Regions from separate parts of the Pantoea sp. YU22 genome, predicted to be linked through region 3. Evidence: predicted binding sites of a transcription regulator. Region 3 holds the regulator's gene; each other region holds the start of a gene.

Region 1 (4,968 bases), on a different contig from region 3:
ATCGCTTCGCCGGTTTCGCCGGTGACCTTATCCAGCTTCGGCTGCGTAACGCCCAGCCCGAGCAGGAAATGATTAACCCAGCCCGCCAGCGCATCGGCGCGATCGAAGACAGTGATATCTTCGTCGTCCGGCAGCATCAGCTGAAACAGGAAGCCTTCATCTTCCAGCGTGTTGGCGGTGCTGTCATGCAGCGCCTGAAGAGGCAAAGCCAGCCCCTGCGAAAACGCCATACCTTCATTGGTAAGGTCGTGGACGAGCGTCCTCCAGCTGTTATCCTGATTGCCACCGCACAGAATGCCGCTGAGCAGGCCATGCATTTCCGCTGGCGTCATCCCCACGCCTTGTTGAGAGAGCGCCGAAGCCAGCGCGTTGTAATCGGGGGTTGCGTTCTGTAAAGACATAAGGATTCATCGTCGTTGGCAGAATAAGTTCGTGTTATGCTACCACTAGCTGCCTCAAGGTTTCCAGAAAAGGGGTTGTAACTTATTTCGCGGGTCTATATAGTTGCCCGCCTCCCAAAGCATTGAGCGTCAAGGGAGATGCGGGCGAAGTAATCAGTCAGGAAGGTGGCATGTCTGCACAACCAGTAGATATACAAATTTTTGGTCGTTCATTGAGAGTGAATTGTCCGCCTGAACAGCAAGATGCGCTGAATGCGGCTGCCGAAGATCTCAATCAACGGTTGCAAGATCTAAAAGTTCGCACTAGAGTCACAAATACCGAGCAACTGGTGTTCATCGCCGCGTTAAACATCTGCCATGAACTGGCGCAAGAGAAAGTGAAAACGCGCGATTATGCTGCTAATATGGAACAACGTATCCGTATCCTGCAGCAGACGATTGAACAGGCTCTTGTTGAGCAGGGTCGTATCACCGACCGCCAGGGTGCGAAGTTCGAATAATACTTTATGGTTGCTGTGTTACAGTAACGGTGAAGTCCATTTTCTCTGAGATGTTTGCAAGCGGGCCAGTCCCCTGAGCCGATATTTCATACCAACAGAGTGTGGCGCTCTGTAACCTGTGAGCATGCTCGGTTCGTCCGAGAAGCCTGATGGTTGCGACGGCACATTCACCTTGAACCAAGGGTTCAAGGGTTACAGCCTGCGGCGGCATCTCGGAGATCTCCTTACGTTTTGCATCTGTTTTTCCCCGTTGTGAATGATATAGTTGCTCAGTCAGCGACTTATCAACGGGGTTTCTGTGTCTCATCCCTCTCTGCTCGATCGACACCATATCCGCCAGCATGTGCGCCATCTGCGCCGCTCCCTGACGCCTGAACAGCAGGAACAGGCAGCCGATCGTCTGGCGGAACATGCCGTTAACTTTGCCCCCCTCGCTAACGCCAGCCATATCGCGCTCTTTTTGTCGATAGATGGTGAGCTTAATACCCGTCCGCTCATCGCTAAGCTCTGGCAGCAAAAAAAACAGGTTTACCTGCCGGTGCTGCACCCTTTCGCCTCTGGCCATCTGCTGTTCCTGCGTTACACGCCTGAAACGGTGCTGACGCCAAATAAACTGCGCATTCCCGAACCGCCGCTCGATATCCGTCAGATGATTACGCTGGATCGGCTGGATGTCATGATGGTGCCACTGGTCGCTTTTGACGACAGCGGGCAGCGTCTCGGCATGGGCGGCGGCTTTTACGATCGCACCCTGCAGAACTGGCGTCAGCATGGCTTTCTGCCGGTTGGCGTGGCGCATGACTGTCAGCAGGTAGAGCGGCTGCCAACGGAGGAGTGGGATGTCCCCTTGCCTGCGGTGCTGACGCCGTCGCGTCTGTGGCAGTGGGAATAGAAGTGGTTGTCTGACACCTTCTCAGTGACCGGCGTCGGGGTTTTACAGTGATGCGCCGTCTGGAGAAAGAAGCAGACGGCGCATTTTCTGTTGAAGCGGAATCAGTAGAGCAGACGGGCGCGAATGGTGCCCGGAATCGCCTTCATCAGCTGCAGCGCTTTGTCCGCCTGATCCTGCGGCGCATCGATATCAATCACGACATAACCCATCATCGGCGAGGTCTGCAGGAACTGCGCGGCGATATTGACGCCCTGCTCGGCAAAGATCTGGTTAATCGCCGTTAACACGCCCGGACGGTTTTCATGAATGTGCAGCAGGCGGCTGGCGCTGGCGCCATGCATCGGCAGCGACACTTCCGGGAAATTAACCGCAGAGAGCGTTGAACCGTTATCGGAATATTTGGCCAGCTTGCCAGCGACTTCGATACCGATATTTTCCTGCGCCTCCTGGGTGGAGCCGCCGATATGCGGCGTCAGGATCACGTTGTCGAACTCGCACAGCGGCGAATTGAACGGCTCGCTGTTGGTCGCAGGCTCAAGCGGGAAGACGTCGATCGCGGCGCCCGCAAGGTGTTTGCTCGACAAGGCGTCGCACAGCGCTGGAATATCAACCACGGTGCCGCGCGAGGCGTTGATCAGCAAGGCGCCCTTCTTCATCTGCGCCAGCTCCTGCGCGCCGATCATATCCTGAGTTGACGGGGTTTCTGGCACATGCAGGCTCACCACGTCGCTCATATTCAGCAGGTCGGCAAGGTGACGCACCTGGGTGGCGTTGCCCAGCGGCAGTTTGTTTTCAATGTCGTAAAAGAAGACGTGCATCCCCAGGCTTTCAGCCAGCACGCCAAGCTGCATACCGATATGGCCATAGCCGATGATGCCGAGCTTTTTGCCGCGCGCTTCGAAAGAGCCAACAGCGTTTTTATTCCAGATGCCGCGGTGCGCTTTGGCGTTCGCCTCAGGAATACCACGCAGCATCAGCAACATTTCGCCGATGACCAGCTCAGCGACCGAGCGGGTATTGGAGAACGGGGCGTTAAAGACCGGAATGCCGCGCGTCGCCGCCGCGTTGAGATCGACCTGATTGGTGCCGATACAGAAGCAGCCTACGGCGACCAGTTTTTCCGCCGCGGCGAAGATCTCTTCCGTCAGTTGGGTACGGGAGCGGATGCCGATGAAGTGCGCATCCCGAATGGAGGATTTCAGCGCTTCGTCATCCATCGCGCCTTTATGGAATTCGATATTGGTGTAACCCGCCGCGCGCAGATTCTCCAGCGCGCTCTGGTGGACGCCTTCCACCAGCAGGAACTTAATCTTGTCTTTTTCCAGTGATACCTTTGCCATTTCCCCGACCCTATTGTGATTTCAACAATGGCCGCCATAAGCGCGCCTTCTGTCAAAATATCAAAATTTACGCCTGCGGCAATACAACCGATTGCCATGCCGCCAGCACGGGGAAGCCTGAGCTCAGCACATTGCCACAGAAAATCGGGAGCTGAACCAGGAACAAAGAACGAACCTGCTGTCGATGACGGTTATGTGACATAAGTCACCGAATTTAAGCGATGAAAGAAAAGATGTTTTGCGCAAGGAAATAACCGGCGCGTTCTCCGCGCCGGACAGATCATTTTTCGATGGTTTTGACGCCGTCTGGCGTGCCGATCAGCGCGATATCGGCACCGCGCGTGGCGAAGAGCCCCACAGTAACCACGCCAGGCAGCGCGTTAATGGTTCTTTCCAGCGCAATCGGATCGAGGATACGCAGGTTATGCACATCGAGGATGATGTTGCCGTTGTCGGTGACCACATGCTGGCGATATTCAGGCAGGCCGCCGAGCTTAACCAGTTCACGGCCAACATAGGCGCGCGCCATCGGGATCACCTCTACCGGCAGCGGAAACCGTCCCAGCACGTCCACCTCTTTCGAGGCGTCGGCGATGCAGATGAACTTGTGCGCGACGGCCGCCACGATCTTCTCGCGCGTCAGGGCTGCGCCGCCGCCTTTGATCATCTGCATCTGCGGATTGATCTCATCCGCGCCGTCAACGTAGATCGACAGATCGTCGATCTCATTGAGATCGAAAACCGGAATACCGAGCGCTTTCAGCTTCAGGGTTGAGGCTTCCGAGCTGGAGACCGCGCCTTCAATCTGATGTTTCATCGTGGCCAGCGCGTCAATAAAGTGCGCCGCGGTGGAGCCGGTGCCGACGCCGACGACGGTGCCCGGCTGCACATATTTCAGTGCGGCCCAGCCTACGGCTTTTTTCAGTTCATCCTGGGTCATGGTATGTTTAAAACCTGTGCGACAACGAAGTGCGCGTAGTATAAATCAACGCCCGCCGAATGTGCGCGGCTGTTTAGGCTGGAATATTCGCTTTGGAAGCCAGCCCGCAAAAAAGGCGGTGCGCGGCGTGCAGAAAGATCCTTTCAGACGCGTCAGATGAATTTTTTGTGGCATAGTATCGTCCACCCTGAAGGAGAGAGAACAACAATGAAACGCCCCGATTATCGAACGCTTCAGGCGCTGGACGCAGTGATACGCGAACGCGGCTTTGAACGCGCCGCACAAAAATTATGCATTACGCAGTCGGCCGTATCGCAGCGTATTAAACAGCTGGAAAACCTGTTCGGCCAGCCGCTGCTGGTGCGCACCGTGCCGCCGCGCCCCACCGAGCAAGGCCAGAAACTGCTGGCGCTGCTGCATCAGGTTGAGCTACTGGAAGAGGAGTGGCTGAGCGATGAGAATGGCGGCACCACGCCGCTGCTGCTGTCGCTGGCGGTTAACGCCGACAGCCTGGCGACCTGGCTGCTGCCTGCGCTAAAAGATGTGCTGGCGGACTCGCCGGTACGCCTCAATTTACAGGTCGAAGATGAGACCCGCACGCAGGAGCGTCTGCGCCGTGGCGAAGTGGTAGGTGCGGTGAGTATTCAGCCGCAGCCGCTGCCGAGCTGCCTGGTGGATCAGCTTGGCGCGCTTGACTATCTCTTTGTCGCCTCGCCGGAGTTTGCCGCCCGTTATTTTCCTAACGGCGTCACGCGCTCGGCGCTGCTTAAGGCGCCTGCGGTCGCTTTCGACCATCTCGACGATATGCATCAGGCCTTTTTACAGCAGAACTTCGATCTGTCGCCCGGCAGCGTGCCCTGCCATATCGTTAACTCGTCAGAAGCCTTCGTGCAGC
Region 2 (4,968 bases), on a different contig from region 3:
ACATTGCCCGCCCAGTAGCTCTCCTGCGCTTTTTTCAGTTCACGACGCAGACCGACGCGGGGAAAGCCAAGGGTGTGGTTCAGAATAGTCATTTGCTCTTCTCCAGTAATCTCTCTCTTAGGCTTCGCCTGGAAGCCAAAGGATGTTTAGCCGTCCAGATGTTTACACCGCTATATTCTGCGGGTAGTGTATGTTCCTCAAGCGCAAATTGTTCAATCTCGATGTGAAGGACTCTCATGATCGAACTCAAGCACCTGCGGACGCTTCAGGCTCTGCGTAATACTGGCTCGCTGGCCGCCGCCGCCGCGCAGCTTCATCAGACGCAATCCGCGTTGTCTCATCAGTTCAGCGATCTCGAACAGCGGCTGGGATTCCGCCTGTTCGTGCGTAAAAGTCAGCCGCTGCGCTTCACGCCGCAGGGCGAGATCCTGCTACAGCTGGCGGAGCAGGTGCTGCCGCAGATCCAGCAGGCGCTGCAGGCGTGTCACGAGCCGCACCAGGCGACGCTGCGCATCGCGATTGAGTGCCACAGCTGCATACAGTGGCTGACGCCCGCGCTGGATAATTTCCGCCAGAGCTGGCCGCAGGTGGTGATGGATTTCAAATCGGGCGTCACCTTCGATCCGCAGCCTGCGCTGCAGCAGGGCGAACTGGACGTGGTGCTGACCTCGGATATCCTGCCGCGCAGCGGCCTGCACTACACGCCGATGTTCGATTTCGAGGTGCGGCTGGTGCTGGCGCCGGATCATCCGCTGGCGCAGATTGAACACATTACGGCGGAGGATCTGGCGCAAGAGGTGTTGCTGATCTATCCGGTACAGCGCCAGCGGCTGGATATCTGGCGGCATTTTCTTCAGCCGGCGGGCGTCAGCCCGGCGCTGAAAAGCGTCGACAACACGCTGCTGCTGATTCAGATGGTATCGGCACGCATGGGTATCGCCGCGCTGCCGCACTGGGTCGTAGAGAGCTTTGAAAAGCAAGGCTTAATCGTCACGAAAACGCTGGGCGAAGGTTTGTGGAGCCGCCTCTATGCCGCCGTTCGCGACGGCGAGCAGCGTCAGCCGGTACTGGAAGCCTTTATCCGCTTTGCACGCCAGCACGCTTGCGAACATCTGCCGTTCGTGCGCGATGCCGCGCATCCCGGCGCGATTTTGCAACGCTGAGCCGCAATTTCCCCTATAATGCGCAGCCTGTTAAACGACCATGAGAAAATCTCACCATGACCAATAACGATATTTTGCGCAGCGTGCGCTTTATGCTGGATTTAAGCGATGCCAAAGTGGTGGAGATTTTCGCACTGACCGACTGCGAGGTCGCGCTGAGCGACGTGCAGGCCTGGCTGAAAAAAGAGGATGACGCCGCCTATAAAGCGCTGCCGGACGTGCTGATGGGCTACTTTCTTAACGGCCTGATTTTCTTCCGCCGCGGCAAAAGCGAAGATGCGCCCGCGCCCTCCATCGAGCGTCGGATGAACAACAATATTTTTATGAAAAAACTGCGTATCGCTTTCGATCTGAAGACCAGCGATATTCCGGCGGTGCTGGCTAAAGCCAACTTCTCGGTTTCCCAGGCGGAAATAGGCGCGATTTTCCGCAAGCCGGATCATAAAAACTATCGCGAATGTGGCGACCAGATTATGCGGAATTTTTTAAAGGGCCTGACGCTGACGCTGCGCCCGACGCAGGCGGCGAAATCAAAATAATCCCAACCTCAGTCAGGGCGTGAAGCCTGTCTGGCCCCTGCCCTGACTGTCGGCGCTAGTTATTGCGTACTACCCAGCGCTTATGCACATACAGCGAGGCGAAAATCACCAGCGCCCCGGCGATAAAACTGGGCCAGTGCGGCTTCTGCTGCCAGATAGCCAGATTGACCAGCAGTCCCGCCGGAACGTGCATATTGTTCATAATGCCCAGCGTGCCCGCATCCACCTGCGTGGCGCCGTAGTTCCACATAAAGTAGCCCAGCCCTGACGCCGCCACGCCCAGCCAGACCAGAATGCCCCACTGTAGCGAGGTGGTCGGCAGCTTCGCGGCGTTGCCCCAGAGACACCAGGCGATAATCGCGATCAGCACCGCGCCGAGATAAAACCAGGAAAAGGCGGTGTGCTGCGGCATTGGCCGGGTTTCCTGGAGACGCTTGTAACCCACCATACCTACGGCAAAGCAGATATTCGCCAGCTGCACCAGCAGCAGACCCAACCAGAAATGATCGCTGACCTTGTCATAGCGAATAATCGCCGCGCCCGCGACCGCCAGCAGCGCGCTGAAGGCGTAGCCAATACGCAGCGGCCGCTTGCTGATCAGATCATAAATCAGGGTGACATAGAGCGGCGTCATGACGGTAAACAGCAGGAACTCCGATACGCTGAGGTAAAGGTAAGCCTCGAAGCTGATCAGATACATGATGCCAAGCTGAAGCATGCCCACCAGCATATAGAGCAGCAGCGTGGACGGACGGTAGCCGCGCCAGCGCAGAAAGGGTAAAAACACCAGCGCCGCCAGCGCCAGGCGCATCAGAACGGAGAACCAGGTATCTACCTGCCCCGCCAGATATTCTCCGATCAGGCTAAACGAAAAAGCCCAAAGAATGGTGGTAACGATCAGTAACAGCACAGCGTCAATCCTGAAAAAAGAGAGAGGCGGCTAGTGTAATCAATGTCCTCTGCGCACGCGGCGCTTTTTGGTTGACAACTGTTCACAAACAAGACGTTTAGCGTGCATTGCACCCGATCGTTTTATCAGCCATGCGCGTTTAACACCTCTGTGTGAATTTAACTCGACGTGATTGTCATAAAAGTGTAACAAATGTGTCAACTGTCACAGCCAGCATGCGCGAAAAACGCCATAATAAACGCGAAAAGGAACATGGCGGCGCAACCTCTGGGCATATCCGCTCATTTCCATTTCCCATAACGACAATACCGCCTGGGAGGGCAGCTATGCTGAGTATCTTTAAACCCGCGCCTCATCGACCGCAGGTAGCGGACGATCAGGTTGATCCTTTATATCGCCGCCTGCGCTGGCAGATCTTCTTCGGGATCTTCTTTGGCTACGCCGCCTACTATCTGGTACGCAAAAACTTCGCGCTGGCGATGCCCTATCTGGTAGAGCAAGGCTTTTCGCGCGGCGATCTCGGCTTTGCGCTTTCCGGCATCTCTATTGCGTATGGCTTTTCGAAATTCATTATGGGTTCGGTCTCGGATCGCTCTAATCCGCGTGTCTTCTTGCCTGCCGGACTGATCCTCGCTGCTGCGGTAATGCTGATAATGGGCTTCGTGCCCTGGGCGACCTCCAGCATTATGGTGATGTTCGCCCTGCTGTTTATTTGCGGCTGGTTCCAGGGCATGGGCTGGCCCCCCTGCGGACGCACTATGGTGCACTGGTGGTCGCAGAAAGAGCGCGGCGGCATCGTCTCGGTGTGGAACTGCGCCCATAACGTCGGCGGCGGCCTTCCGCCGCTGCTGTTCCTGCTCGGCATGGCCTGGTTCAGCGACTGGAAAGCGGCGCTCTATATGCCCGCTTTCGCCGCCATCGCCGTGGCGCTGATCGCCTTTGCGCTGATGCGCGACACACCGCAGTCCTGCGGGTTGCCGCCCATTGAGGCGTACAAAAATGACTACCCGCTGGACTACAGCGCCACGCATGAAGAGGAGCTGACGGCGAAGCAGATTTTCACCCAGTATGTGCTGCCCAATAAGCTGCTGTGGTATATCGCGCTGGCCAACGTCTTTATCTATCTGCTGCGCTACGGCATTCTCGACTGGTCGCCAACCTATCTGAAAGAGGTGAAGCACTTCACGCTGGATAAGTCTTCCTGGGCCTACTTCTTTTACGAGTACGCCGGGATCCCCGGCACGCTGCTGTGCGGCTGGATGTCGGATAAAGTGTTCAAGGGGAACCGCGGCGCGACCGGCGTCTTCTTTATGACGCTGGTAACCATCGCCACGGTAGTCTACTGGTTTAATCCGGCGGGCAATCCCGGCGTGGATATGGCCTGTATGATCGTGATCGGCTTTTTGATTTACGGCCCGGTGATGCTGATCGGTCTGCATGCGCTGGAGCTGGCACCGAAAAAAGCGGCGGGCACCGCAGCAGGCTTTACCGGCCTGTTCGGCTATCTCGGCGGATCGGTCGCGGCCAGCGCCATTGTGGGCTATACCGTCGACTTTTTCGGCTGGAACGGCGGCTTTCTGGTGATGGTGGTGGGCTGCGTACTGGCGGTGATCCTGCTGCTGTTAACCATGATTAATGAACGCAAACACAAGCAGCAACTGGCGTCATAACTAAAGGGGCCGGCATCGCGCCGGCCCTTTGGCCGTCAGGATAAAAACAGCGTGCGCAGCGTATGCGGCACGGCGTCTTCTGCATTGCTGCCAATCACTTCCAGTTCAGGCAACGTATCTTTCAGCCGCTGATGGGCGTTGCGCATAATGCAGCCTTTGCCCGCCATGCTCAGCATCTCTACATCATTCATGCCGTCGCCGAAGGCGATACACCCTTTTAGCGAGTGCCCAAGCTGTTTCGCCACCGCTTCCAGCGCATGCCCTTTCGACACGCCGCCCGCCATCACCTCCAGGCAGGTAGGCAGCGAAAAGCTGACGTTGACGCGATCGCCCCAGCGCGCCTGCAGCGCCAGCTCAAGCGGAATGAGCGCGTCGGGATCGTCGCTGGTGAAAAAGACCTTGCTGATATTATCGCCGGGCAACATGCCTGGCTCATAAACCTGATAAGTGAATACGGACTCGCGAAAATAGTCCTGTTCCGCCGGATGCGCGCGGCTCATAAACCACTCATCGTCGCGGTAGACGTGCGTCAGGATAGCGGGACTGGCGTAGTGCAGCTCGTAAAGCTCCAGCGCGATATCTTCGTCAAGGTTGTGGCTGAACACCAGCTCGCCCTCGGCATTGTGCACGCGCGCGCCGTTAGAGGTAATCATATAAGCGGGAATGCCCAGCTTATCGCGCATCTG
Region 3 (4,968 bases):
CGCCAGCGCCTGCGCGCGCTGCGCCGCCGATAACGGCAGATAGCCTGCCTCGCTGACTCGCTGCTGCCCCTGCGGCGAGAGCACCTGATGTAAAAAGGCATTTACCAGCGGCGGCAGTGGTTTGCCAGGGGGTTTATTAACGTAGATATAGAGCGGGCGCGCCCAGGGATAACGCCCGCTGCGGATAGAGTCGGCGTCCGGTGCGACCGCCGCGCCCTGCGCATCGACTACAGCGAGCATCTTCACACCGCTGAGATGAAAGCCGAAGCTGGCGTAGCCGATGCTGCGCGGATTAGCGGCGACCGCCTGTACCACGGCCGCTGAGCCGGGAAACTCCGCCACGTCAGAACGAAAATCGCCGTTGCACAGCGCCTGCTGTTTAAAGAAACCCCAGGTCCCCGAGGCGGAATTGCGCCCGTAGCGCTGGATCGGTCGGCGCGCCCAGTCGGGCTGGCGCTCGCCCATATCGCCCCAGCGCGTTGGCACCTGAGTCGCACCGCACAGGCGCGTCACGGAAAAAATAGCGTCCAGCTGGCGCATATCGATCTGCGTCAGCGGGTTGCGCTGATTGACCACCACCACCAGCGCGTCGAGCGCCACCGGTACGGCGAGAGGCGCATAGCCATAGCGCGCCTGAAAGGTTTGTCGCTCTTCCGCCTGCATGGGACGGCTCATCGGGCCTAGCTGCGCGGCGCCTGCCGCCAGCGCGGTCGGCGCGGTGGAAGAGCCAGAGGCCTGCACCTGCAAATTCACGCCCGGCGCCAGCGCGCTGAAATCCTCGCTCCATAGCATCATCAGCGTGCCCAGCGTGTCTGATCCGACGCTGCTGAGGTTGCCGGTCAGCATTTCGGGCTGCGGCGCCGCCAGCGTCATCGCGGGCATAAAAAGTGAAAGCAACAGCAGCAAGGCGCGCATGAAAGATTCCATTAACGGTTAATGGACGGCATTCTCCTGCAATCCCGCGCTGACGATCAACCTCGACGGCAGCGTAAAGGTAAAACAGGTCTCTTTATCGGGAATGCTGGTGATCTCCAGCCGCGCGTTATGGTGGCTGAGGGCGTGCTTAACGATCGCCAGTCCCAGCCCGCTGCCGCCGGTTGCGCGCGAGCGCGCCTTATCTACGCGGTAGAAGCGCTCCGTCAGGCGCGGCAGATGTTCAGCCGGAATACCAGGCCCGTTGTCGCATACCTTAAACTGCGCGCCCTGCCGGTTGCGCAGCCAGCTGATGTCGATACGGGTGCCTTCCGGCGTATGGTTCACCGCGTTATAGACCAGGTTAGAGATGGCGCTGCGCAGCTGATCGTCATCGCCGAGCACCTTGAGATGCGGGTCGGTATGAAAATGGATCTCGTGGCGGCCGCTGCTCAGCGTCTCCGCTTCGCGCTGCAGCAGATGCAGCATCATCGGCACGTCTACCGTCTCTTTCATATCGATCGCTGGCGCGGCCTCGATACGCGACAGCGTCAGCAGCTGGCGCACCAGGCTGTCCATCCGGCGCGTCTGCTCCTGCATAGTCTGCAGCGCCTTGCCGCGCGAGCGCTCGTTCATTACCGAGTCGTTCATCATCTCCAGATAGCCCTGCAGCACCGTAAGCGGCGTGCGCAGCTCGTGGCTGACGTTGGCGAAAAAGTTGCGGCGCGCGCCCTCCAGCTGGTGCATCTGCGTGACGTCGCGCGCCACCATCAGCCACTGCCCTTCGCTATAGGGCATAACGCGGAACTCCATATGGTGCTGGTTATTCAGGATTAAGGTGAGCGGCTTATTGAAATCGCGCTGGCGGATGTAGCGGGAGAATTCGGGATAGCGCAGCAGGTTAAGGATGTTCTGCCCGTTATCTTCCGGCCAGCGCAAGCCAAGATGCTGCTGCGCCAGCCCGTTGCACCAGAAAATGGTGCCCTCTTCCGTGGTCAGCACCACCGCGTCGGGCAGCGTCTCGGCGCCGCTGCGAAAGCGCTTAATCAGATTGCCCAGCTCGCGCCGCCGCCGCCGGTTGCGCAGCTGCATCTGATAAAGGCCGTAAAACAGCGGCTCCCAGCTCGCCTGGCCCGTTGGGGGCGTCATGGTGCGATCCACCCACAGCCAGTGCGACAGGCGCATCAGATTGTGAAAGTGCCACAGCAGCACCGCCAGGGCGCTAATCAGCAGTAGCCAGGGCAGATAACCGAAAATCAGCCCGATAATCAGCGCGGGCAGAGACGCCAGCGCCAGCTCAGAGAGCAATCTCTTCCAGGAGAGTCGTTCCAGCACGGTTAAGACTCCGTTTAGTAGCGGGCGGAGAAACGATACCCCGTACCGCGAACGGTTTGAACCATGCGGTCATGGCCGGAAACTTCCAGCGCCTTACGTAAGCGGCGGATGTGCACGTCAACGGTGCGATCCTCCACGTACACATTGGTGCCCCAGACGTGGTTCAGCAGCTGTTCGCGGCTGTAGACGCGCTCTGGATGCGTCATAAAGAAGTGCAGCAGTTTATATTCGGTCGGCCCCATTTCCAGCGGCGTCGACTCCGACATCACGCGGTGCGACGAAGGGTCCAGACTCAGGCCCTGCATCTCGATCACCTCTTCCACCGCCATCGGCGAAATGCGGCGCATTACCGCCTTGATACGCGCCATCAGCTCTTTCGGCGAGAAAGGCTTGGTGATATAGTCGTCCGCGCCCACTTCCAGACCGCGCACGCGATCTTCCTCTTCGCCGCGCGCCGTCAGCATCATCACCGGAATATCGCGGGTCAGCGCTTCGCGCTTCAGATGTTTAATAAACTGAATACCGCTGCCGCCCGGCAACATCCAGTCCAGCAGAATTAAATCTGGCCAGGGCTCAATCAGTTTCCCTACCGCGCTGTCATAATCCTCGGCCTCGATGGGCTGGTAGTCGTTCTGCTCCAGAACGAAGCACAACATTTCACGGATAGGGGCTTCATCTTCCACAACCAAAATGCGCTTAGCCATTGTAACTCCTGCTGATGTGACCGCTGTCACCGTTATATGCGGCGCCATTATGCGTCAGATTTATGACACTTTTATGAAAAACATAGCCGCTTAATCAGCGCTTTAACACTGCTTTATGACAGCCGGCGCGGCTTTTTTCGCTTTTGCGCCATAGCCGGTATAATCGTCCGGCAAACCGTTACGGCAGGGAGTTTTATGCGCATCATTCACACCGCGGACTGGCACCTCGGTCAGTTTTTCTATAACAAGAGCCGGGCGGCTGAGCACCAGGCTTTTCTGGACTGGCTGCTGGCGCGCATTGAAGAGCATCAGGTCGATGCGCTGATCGTCGCAGGCGATCTCTTTGATAGCGGCACGCCGCCAAGCTACGCGCGTGAACTTTTTAACCGTTTCGTGGTGGCGCTGCAGCCCACCGGCTGCCAGCTGGTGGTGCTGGCGGGCAACCATGACTCGGTCGCCACGCTCAACGAGTCGCGCGCGCTGCTCGCCTGTCTTAATACCCAGGTGATCACCACGCCGCAGGCGGATCATAACCTGCTGCTGCTGCGGGATCGCGCCGGCGAGCCGGGCGCGCTCCTGTGCGCCATTCCCTATCTGCGTCCGCGCGATATTATGCGCAGCCGGCCGGGCCAGTCGGGGCGCGAGAAGCAGCTCAGCCTGCTGGAAGCGATAGCCGCGCATTATCAGCGCAGCGTCGACGCGGCGCGCGCGCATCCGCTGACGCTGCCGGTGATCGCCACCGGCCACCTCACCACCGTCGGCGTCAGCAAAAGCGACTCAGTGCGCGATATCTATATCGGCACGCTCGACGCCTTTCCCGCGTCAGCTTTTCCCGACGTCGATTACGTGGCGCTCGGCCATATCCATCGCGCCCAGCGCGTCGCCAACAGCGATCATATCCGCTACAGCGGCTCGCCTCTACCGCTCAGCTTCGACGAGCTCGGCAGCGAAAAGAGCGTGTTTTTAGTGGAGCTGGGTAACGCAGGCTTACAAAACGTCACAGCGCTGCCGGTACCGCCGTTCCAGCCGATGAAAATGCTGAAAGGCTCGCTGGCGCAGATCGAAGCCCAGCTGGCACCTTTCGCCGCCCATGAAGGCGAGAAGCCGGTATGGCTCGATATTGAGGTCACCACCGAGGAGTTTCTCAGCGATCTGCAGCGCCGCATCGAAGCGCTGACCGCTGAGCTGCCGGTCGAAGTTTTGCTGCTGCGCCGCAGCCGCGAACAGCGTCAGCACAGCCTGGCGCAGCTGAAAAACGAAACCCTGAGCGAGCTAAAGGTAGAAGAGGTCTTCGCCCGCCGCATCGCACTGGCGGAAGATATTGATGAGGCGCGGCAGGCGCGCCTCAGCGACCTGTTCCGTTCCACCCTTGCGTCCCTTGAGGAGAGTGAATGAAGATCCTCACGCTGCGCTTTAAAAACCTTAATGCGCTGAAAGGCGAATGGTTTATCGACTTTCGCGCCGAACCCTTCGCCAGCAACGGCCTGTTCGCCATTACCGGCGCAACAGGCGCAGGCAAAACCACCCTGCTTGACGCCATCTGCCTGGCGCTTTATCACCAGACGCCGCGCCTCGGCGTGCTGTCGCAGACGCAAAACGGGCTGATGACGCGCGACACCGCCGAATGCCTCGCCGAAGTAGAGTTTGAGATCAAAGGCGAAGCCTGGCGCGCCTTCTGGAGCCAGAACCGCGCGCGCGGCGCGGCCGACGGCAAGCTGCAGGCGCCGCGCGTCGAGCTGGCGCGCTGCGTCGACGACAAAATTTTCGCGGATAAGGTAAACGATAAACTAAAGCTGATTGAGTCGCTGTCGGGCCTCGATTTTGAGCGCTTTACCCGCTCGATGATGCTGTCGCAGGGGCAGTTCGCCGCCTTCCTGAATGCGAAGCCCGGCGAGCGCGCCGAACTGCTGGAAGAGCTGACCGGTACCGAAATCTACGGCCAGATCTCCGTCGCCATCTATGAACGTCACAAGGCGGCGCGGCTGGCGCTGGAGAACCTGCGCAGCCGCGCGGGCAC
Region 4 (4,968 bases), on a different contig from region 3:
GAGAAATGACGCCGAATAAAGCCATTACAGCGCCTGCGCGCACGCCCAGGCTGAGCTCCACGCCCACTGAAAGTTATAGCCGCCCAGCCAGCCGGTGACGTCCACCACTTCGCCGATAAAATAGAGCCCCGGCACATCCCGCGCCTCCATGGTCTTCGACGAGAGCTGCGTGGTATCGACGCCGCCCAGCGTCACCTCCGCGGTGCGGTAGCCTTCGGTGCCGTTCGGCTGCACGCGCCACTGATGTAACGTCTGCGCCAGTTCAGCCTGTTGTTTGCTGTTGAGCTGCTTCAGCGTCACGTCCGGCACCAGCTTCATCTCCTGCAGCACCTCTACCAGACGTTTCGGCAACAGCTTCGCCAGGCTGTTTTTCAGGCTCAGGTTCGGATGCGCCTCGCGCTGCGCGTTGATGAAGTCATCGAGCGAGGTGGCGGGCGACAGGTTAACGGTAATGTGCTCGCCCGGCTGCCAGTAGCTGGAAATTTGCAGGACCGCCGGGCCGGAAAGACCGCGATGGGTAAACAGCATCGCCTCTTTAAAGAGCGTGCCGTCCTGCGCTTCGATTGTGGTATCGAGCGCGACGCCGGAAAGGGTCTGTAGCCGCTCAAGCAGCGGCTTATGCAGGGTAAACGGCACCAGCGCGGCGCGTGTCGGGTAGACTTTCAGGCCGAACTGTTCGGCAATCTTATAGCCGAAAGGCGATGCGCCGAGACCCGGCATAGATAAACCGCCGCTGGCGATCACCAGCTTCTCCGCCTGAACCGTCGCGCCGTTAAGCTGTAGCGTATAGCCCGCCTCTTCACGCGCGACGCTCAGCACCTCGCTGCGCAGGCGCAGTGTGACCTGACCTTTTTCGCACTCCGCCATCAGCATATCGACAATCTGCGCCGCCGAGTCGTCGCAAAAGAGCTGGCCCAGCGTCTTTTCGTGATACGCAATATGGTGGCGGTTAACCAGATCGATAAAATCCCACTGGGTATAGCGCGCCAGCGCCGATTTGCAGAAGTGGGGATTGTGCGAGAGATAGGCGGCGGGATCGGTGTACATATTGGTGAAGTTGCAGCGACCACCGCCTGACATCAGAATCTTGCGCCCGGGCTTTTTGCCGTTATCCAGCAACAGCACGCGTCGGCCTCGCTGCCCGGCCTGCGCCGCGCAAAACAGTCCCGCCGCACCGGCGCCGATAATAATAACGTCAAACTTTTCCACTGCGTTCGCCCTGCCTGTCTTAAGAGGCGCTGATTGTAGAGGTCTGCTCTGCATGACGCCAGCGTCAAAAAGTTGTCGTAATTATGTCATATTGTAAATGCCTAATTTTAAGACACTTTTAGGCGAAACCAGGTGATTTAAGACATTCCTAAGTCAAAACAAGGCTATATTTTGCTTTCCCATACCGTGCATTGTCGCAGATAATGCGCCGCGCTCATGTCCTCAAAAATGGCGTAATGTTTATGCTACATTTGTTCGCTGGTCTTGACCTCAGTACCGGCCTGTTATTGGTTCTTGCCCTGCTGTTTGTATTGTTTTATGAAGCAATCAATGGCTTTCACGACACGGCCAACGCAGTGGCGACGGTTATTTATACCCGCGCGATGCGCGCACAGCTTGCTGTGGTGATGGCGGGCGTATTTAACTTCCTTGGCGTCCTGCTTGGTGGCTTAAGCGTCGCTTACGCTATCGTGCATATGCTTCCTACCGATCTGTTATTGAATGTTGGCTCTGCGCATGGCCTGGCGATGGTCTTTTCCATGCTGCTGGCCGCGATTATCTGGAACCTTGGCACCTGGTATCTCGGTCTGCCGGCCTCCAGTTCGCATACGCTGATTGGCGCGATTATCGGCATCGGTCTCACCAACGCGCTGATGACCGGCACCTCGGTGATCGATGCGCTGAATATCCCCAAAGTAATCAATATCTTCCTGTCGCTGATTCTGTCGCCGATTGTTGGTCTGATCATCGCAGGCAGCCTGATTTTCCTGCTGCGTCGCTACTGGAGCAGCACTAAAAAGCGCGCGCGCATCCATATGACCCCCGCTGACCGCGAGAAGATCGACGGTAAGAAAAAACCGCCTTTCTGGACGCGTATCGCTCTGATCGTCTCGGCGATCGGCGTCAGCTACTCGCACGGCGCTAACGACGGCCAGAAAGGCATCGGCCTGATTATGCTGGTGCTGATTGGCGTCGCACCCGCTGGTTTCGTGGTCAATATGAACGCCAGCGGTTACGACATCACGCGTACGCGCGACGCGGTCAATCACCTTGAGCAGTATTATCAGCAGCACAGCGAGGCGCTGACGCACATCATTCAGATGGCGCCGCCTGCCCTGCCGACGCCAGAAGAGACGCCGTCCGGCCCGCAGCAGTTCCACTGCGACAGCGCCCGTGCGCTGCAGGCGGTTCAGCATGCGCAGAACCTGCTGAATAACAATCTGCAGAGCTATGAGCAGCTTACCGTCGAGCAGCGCAGCCAGATGCGTCGCCTGCTGCTGTGCATCGCCGATACCGCCGATAAAGCGGCCAAGCTGCCGGAAACCAGCGCCGACGATCAACGCTTCCTCGGCAAGCTGAAAACCGATCTGCTGGGCACCATCGAGTACGCGCCGGTGTGGATTATTATGGCGGTCGCGCTGGCGCTCGGCATCGGCACCATGATCGGCTGGCGTCGCGTCGCCACCACCATTGGCGAAAAGATTGGTAAAAAAGGCATGACCTACGCGCAGGGCATGTCGGCGCAGGTTACCGCAGCGGTCTCGATTGGTATCGCCAGCTACACGGGTATGCCGGTTTCCACCACGCATATCCTGTCGTCGTCGGTCGCGGGCACCATGCTGGTGGACGGCGGCGGACTGCAGAGCCGCACCATCAAGAATATCGCCATGGCGTGGGTCTTTACGCTGCCGGTGTGTATTCTGCTGTCGGGATGCCTTTACTGGCTGGCGCTGAAGCTGGTGTAACAGGCTTCAGTATCAAGGGCGACGCAAGTCGCCCTTTTTTATTTCTAATGCCAGATCGCCAGGCAAATCAGGCTGAGGATCACTAAGCCGCATAAGGCGCTGGTTAAGATAAACTGACCGCGCACCCGCTCGCAGCGACGAATAAACTCTTCGTCGTGATGGTCGAGATAGCGTTTTGCCCAGATATAACGCACCAGCCGCACCTGTTTGCTCGGCTGGCCGTGCGACGTAAAGAAACCGGCCCCGTCGACGTACTGATAGAGTAAGGGATCACAGCCTCGCAGCACCGCCAGCAGCGCGCGCAAAGACGAAAAGTAGCGCGCCATATTCACAATACATACCACACAAAGAGCCCAGAAAAGCGCGATAGTGCTGATCATATTCCCCTCCCGACTGGAGCCGCAGAGACAGGTTAAGCGCGGCTGCGCCTTATGCTCTACGGGAAAAAGCCGACCACTGAGTGACCTGAACAGATCTGTTTTTTTTGGCAAACATACGCGGTCGGCACCAGACGAGTACCACCGTTAATTTGTAGTGTAGGAGAAATTTTTAACTCTTTTCCAGCGATGATTTTCGTTCGCCGCGAGCGAAAAACGCGATAAGCCTTGATCTCATTCACAACCGAAGCGCGTACGGGAGCATTTGTTATCCGTCGCCGCTATACTAAAGGCATAATAACTATCTGTCGGGAGCACCGACAGCACACATCTGGTGACAGGCATCGCCCGTTCGCGTAAAGGATTGCGCAGGCAATGACGCGAGAGGAAGACAGGTCGCCATCCTGAATCTTGTGAAAGGAGTTATATCATGGCTTATAAACATATCCTGATTGCGGTAGACCTTTCTCCCGAAAGCCAGCTACTGGTGGATAAAGCCGTTTCGCTGGCGCGTCCCTACGACGCCAAAATTTCGCTGATTCACGTCGACGTGAACTATTCCGATCTCTATACCGGCCTGATTGACGTTAATCTGGGCGATATGCAGAAGCGCATCTCGGAAGAGACGCACACTGCGCTGCGCGGGCTGTCGGATGCGGCAGGTTATCCTATTAGCGAAACCCTGAGCGGCAGCGGCGATCTCGGCCAGGTGCTGGTCGATGCGATTAAAAAATATGATGTGGATTTGGTAGTGTGCGGCCATCATCAGGACTTCTGGAGCAAGCTGATGTCGTCGGCGCGCCAGCTGATCAACACCGTGCATATCGATATGCTGATTGTTCCGTTGCGCGACGCGGACGACGAATAACAGCAGAAAAAAGCCGGCGAGAACCGGCTTTTTTCAGCCTGACCTGTTTTACCCTGCCTCTGGCCTGAACGCCATTACAGGTAAATTAACTTCCCTCGTCACTCTGCTGACTCAGGTAACAGACGGCTTTACTTTCCGGCTTGCTGCCCTACTGGCCGAGCGGCGGATAGATATCGAAGCGATGGCTTTTGGTCACTACCGCCGACTGCGTCGCGACGCCTGCCAGCGGCGGCGCATAATCAGGACGCTTCACCACAATACGCTTCTTCGCCAGACGACGCGCGGGCTCCAGCAGCGCGTCGGCGTCTTCATCCGCCCCTACCAGCGACTGAAACACCCGCATCTCTTTTTTCACCATCGCGCTCTTCTGCCGGTGCGGATACATCGGGTCGAGATAAACCACGTCCGGCGCAGGCGTAATATCACCAAGCGCCTGCGCGCTCGGCGCATGGATCAGCGTCAGCCTGTCGCGCAGCCAGCCGCCAATCTCTTCGTCCTGGTAGCCGCGCTGCAGCCCATCCTCCAGCAGTGCCGCCACCACCGGATGGCGCTCCAGCATGCGCACGCGGCAGCCGATAGCCGCCAGCACAAAGGCGTCGCGCCCTAACCCGGCGGTCGCGTCTACCACGTCCGGCAGATAATCACCTTTAACACCAGCCGCTTTCGCCACCGCTTCGCCGCGCCCGCCACCGAAGCGACGACGGTGCGCCATCGCGCCGGAGACGAAGTCGACAAAGATGCCGCCCAGCTTCGGCTCGTCGCGCTTGCG

The links. The regulator PhoB, encoded in region 3, activates phosphate uptake and scavenging genes when phosphate is short. The targets are predictions, from matches to a motif close to CTGTCATAAAACTGNCNNAT.
Region 1: the regulator PhoB is predicted to act here: its motif matches at 3,316-3,335, upstream of serA (phosphoglycerate dehydrogenase).
Region 2: the regulator PhoB is predicted to act here: its motif matches at 2,785-2,804, upstream of glpT (glycerol-3-phosphate transporter).
Region 4: the regulator PhoB is predicted to act here: its motif matches at 1,282-1,301, upstream of pitA (inorganic phosphate transporter PitA).

Annotation. Positions count from the first base shown of each region.
Region 1 is NZ_RYDU01000010.1:63,554-68,521, reverse strand. It holds gene EKL29_RS14780 (YecA family protein) at 1-401, opposite strand, end outside; gene zapA (cell division protein ZapA) at 572-901, shown strand; RNA gene ssrS (6S RNA) at 941-1,124, shown strand; gene EKL29_RS14765 (5-formyltetrahydrofolate cyclo-ligase) at 1,200-1,793, shown strand; gene serA (phosphoglycerate dehydrogenase) at 1,895-3,133, opposite strand; gene rpiA (ribose-5-phosphate isomerase RpiA) at 3,414-4,073, opposite strand; gene EKL29_RS14750 (LysR family transcriptional regulator ArgP) at 4,281-4,968, shown strand, end outside.
Region 2 is NZ_RYDU01000018.1:24,109-29,076, forward strand. It holds gene metE (5-methyltetrahydropteroyltriglutamate--homocysteine S-methyltransferase) at 1-92, opposite strand, end outside; gene metR (HTH-type transcriptional regulator MetR) at 237-1,163, shown strand; gene EKL29_RS19335 (DUF1456 family protein) at 1,220-1,702, shown strand; gene EKL29_RS19340 (carboxylate/amino acid/amine transporter) at 1,758-2,612, opposite strand; gene glpT (glycerol-3-phosphate transporter) at 2,939-4,282, shown strand; gene yigL (sugar/pyridoxal phosphate phosphatase YigL) at 4,318-4,968, opposite strand, start outside.
Region 3 is NZ_RYDU01000003.1:154,957-159,924, reverse strand. It holds gene EKL29_RS07400 (PstS family phosphate ABC transporter substrate-binding protein) at 1-915, opposite strand, end outside; gene phoR (phosphate regulon sensor histidine kinase PhoR) at 934-2,247, opposite strand; gene phoB (phosphate response regulator transcription factor PhoB) at 2,262-2,951, opposite strand; gene sbcD (exonuclease subunit SbcD) at 3,147-4,346, shown strand; gene EKL29_RS07380 (AAA family ATPase) at 4,343-4,968, shown strand, end outside.
Region 4 is NZ_RYDU01000007.1:148,500-153,467, forward strand. It holds gene EKL29_RS12455 (NAD(P)/FAD-dependent oxidoreductase) at 25-1,209, opposite strand; gene pitA (inorganic phosphate transporter PitA) at 1,452-2,954, shown strand; gene uspB (universal stress protein UspB) at 2,999-3,334, opposite strand; gene uspA (universal stress protein UspA) at 3,762-4,199, shown strand; gene rsmJ (16S rRNA (guanine(1516)-N(2))-methyltransferase RsmJ) at 4,348-4,968, opposite strand, start outside.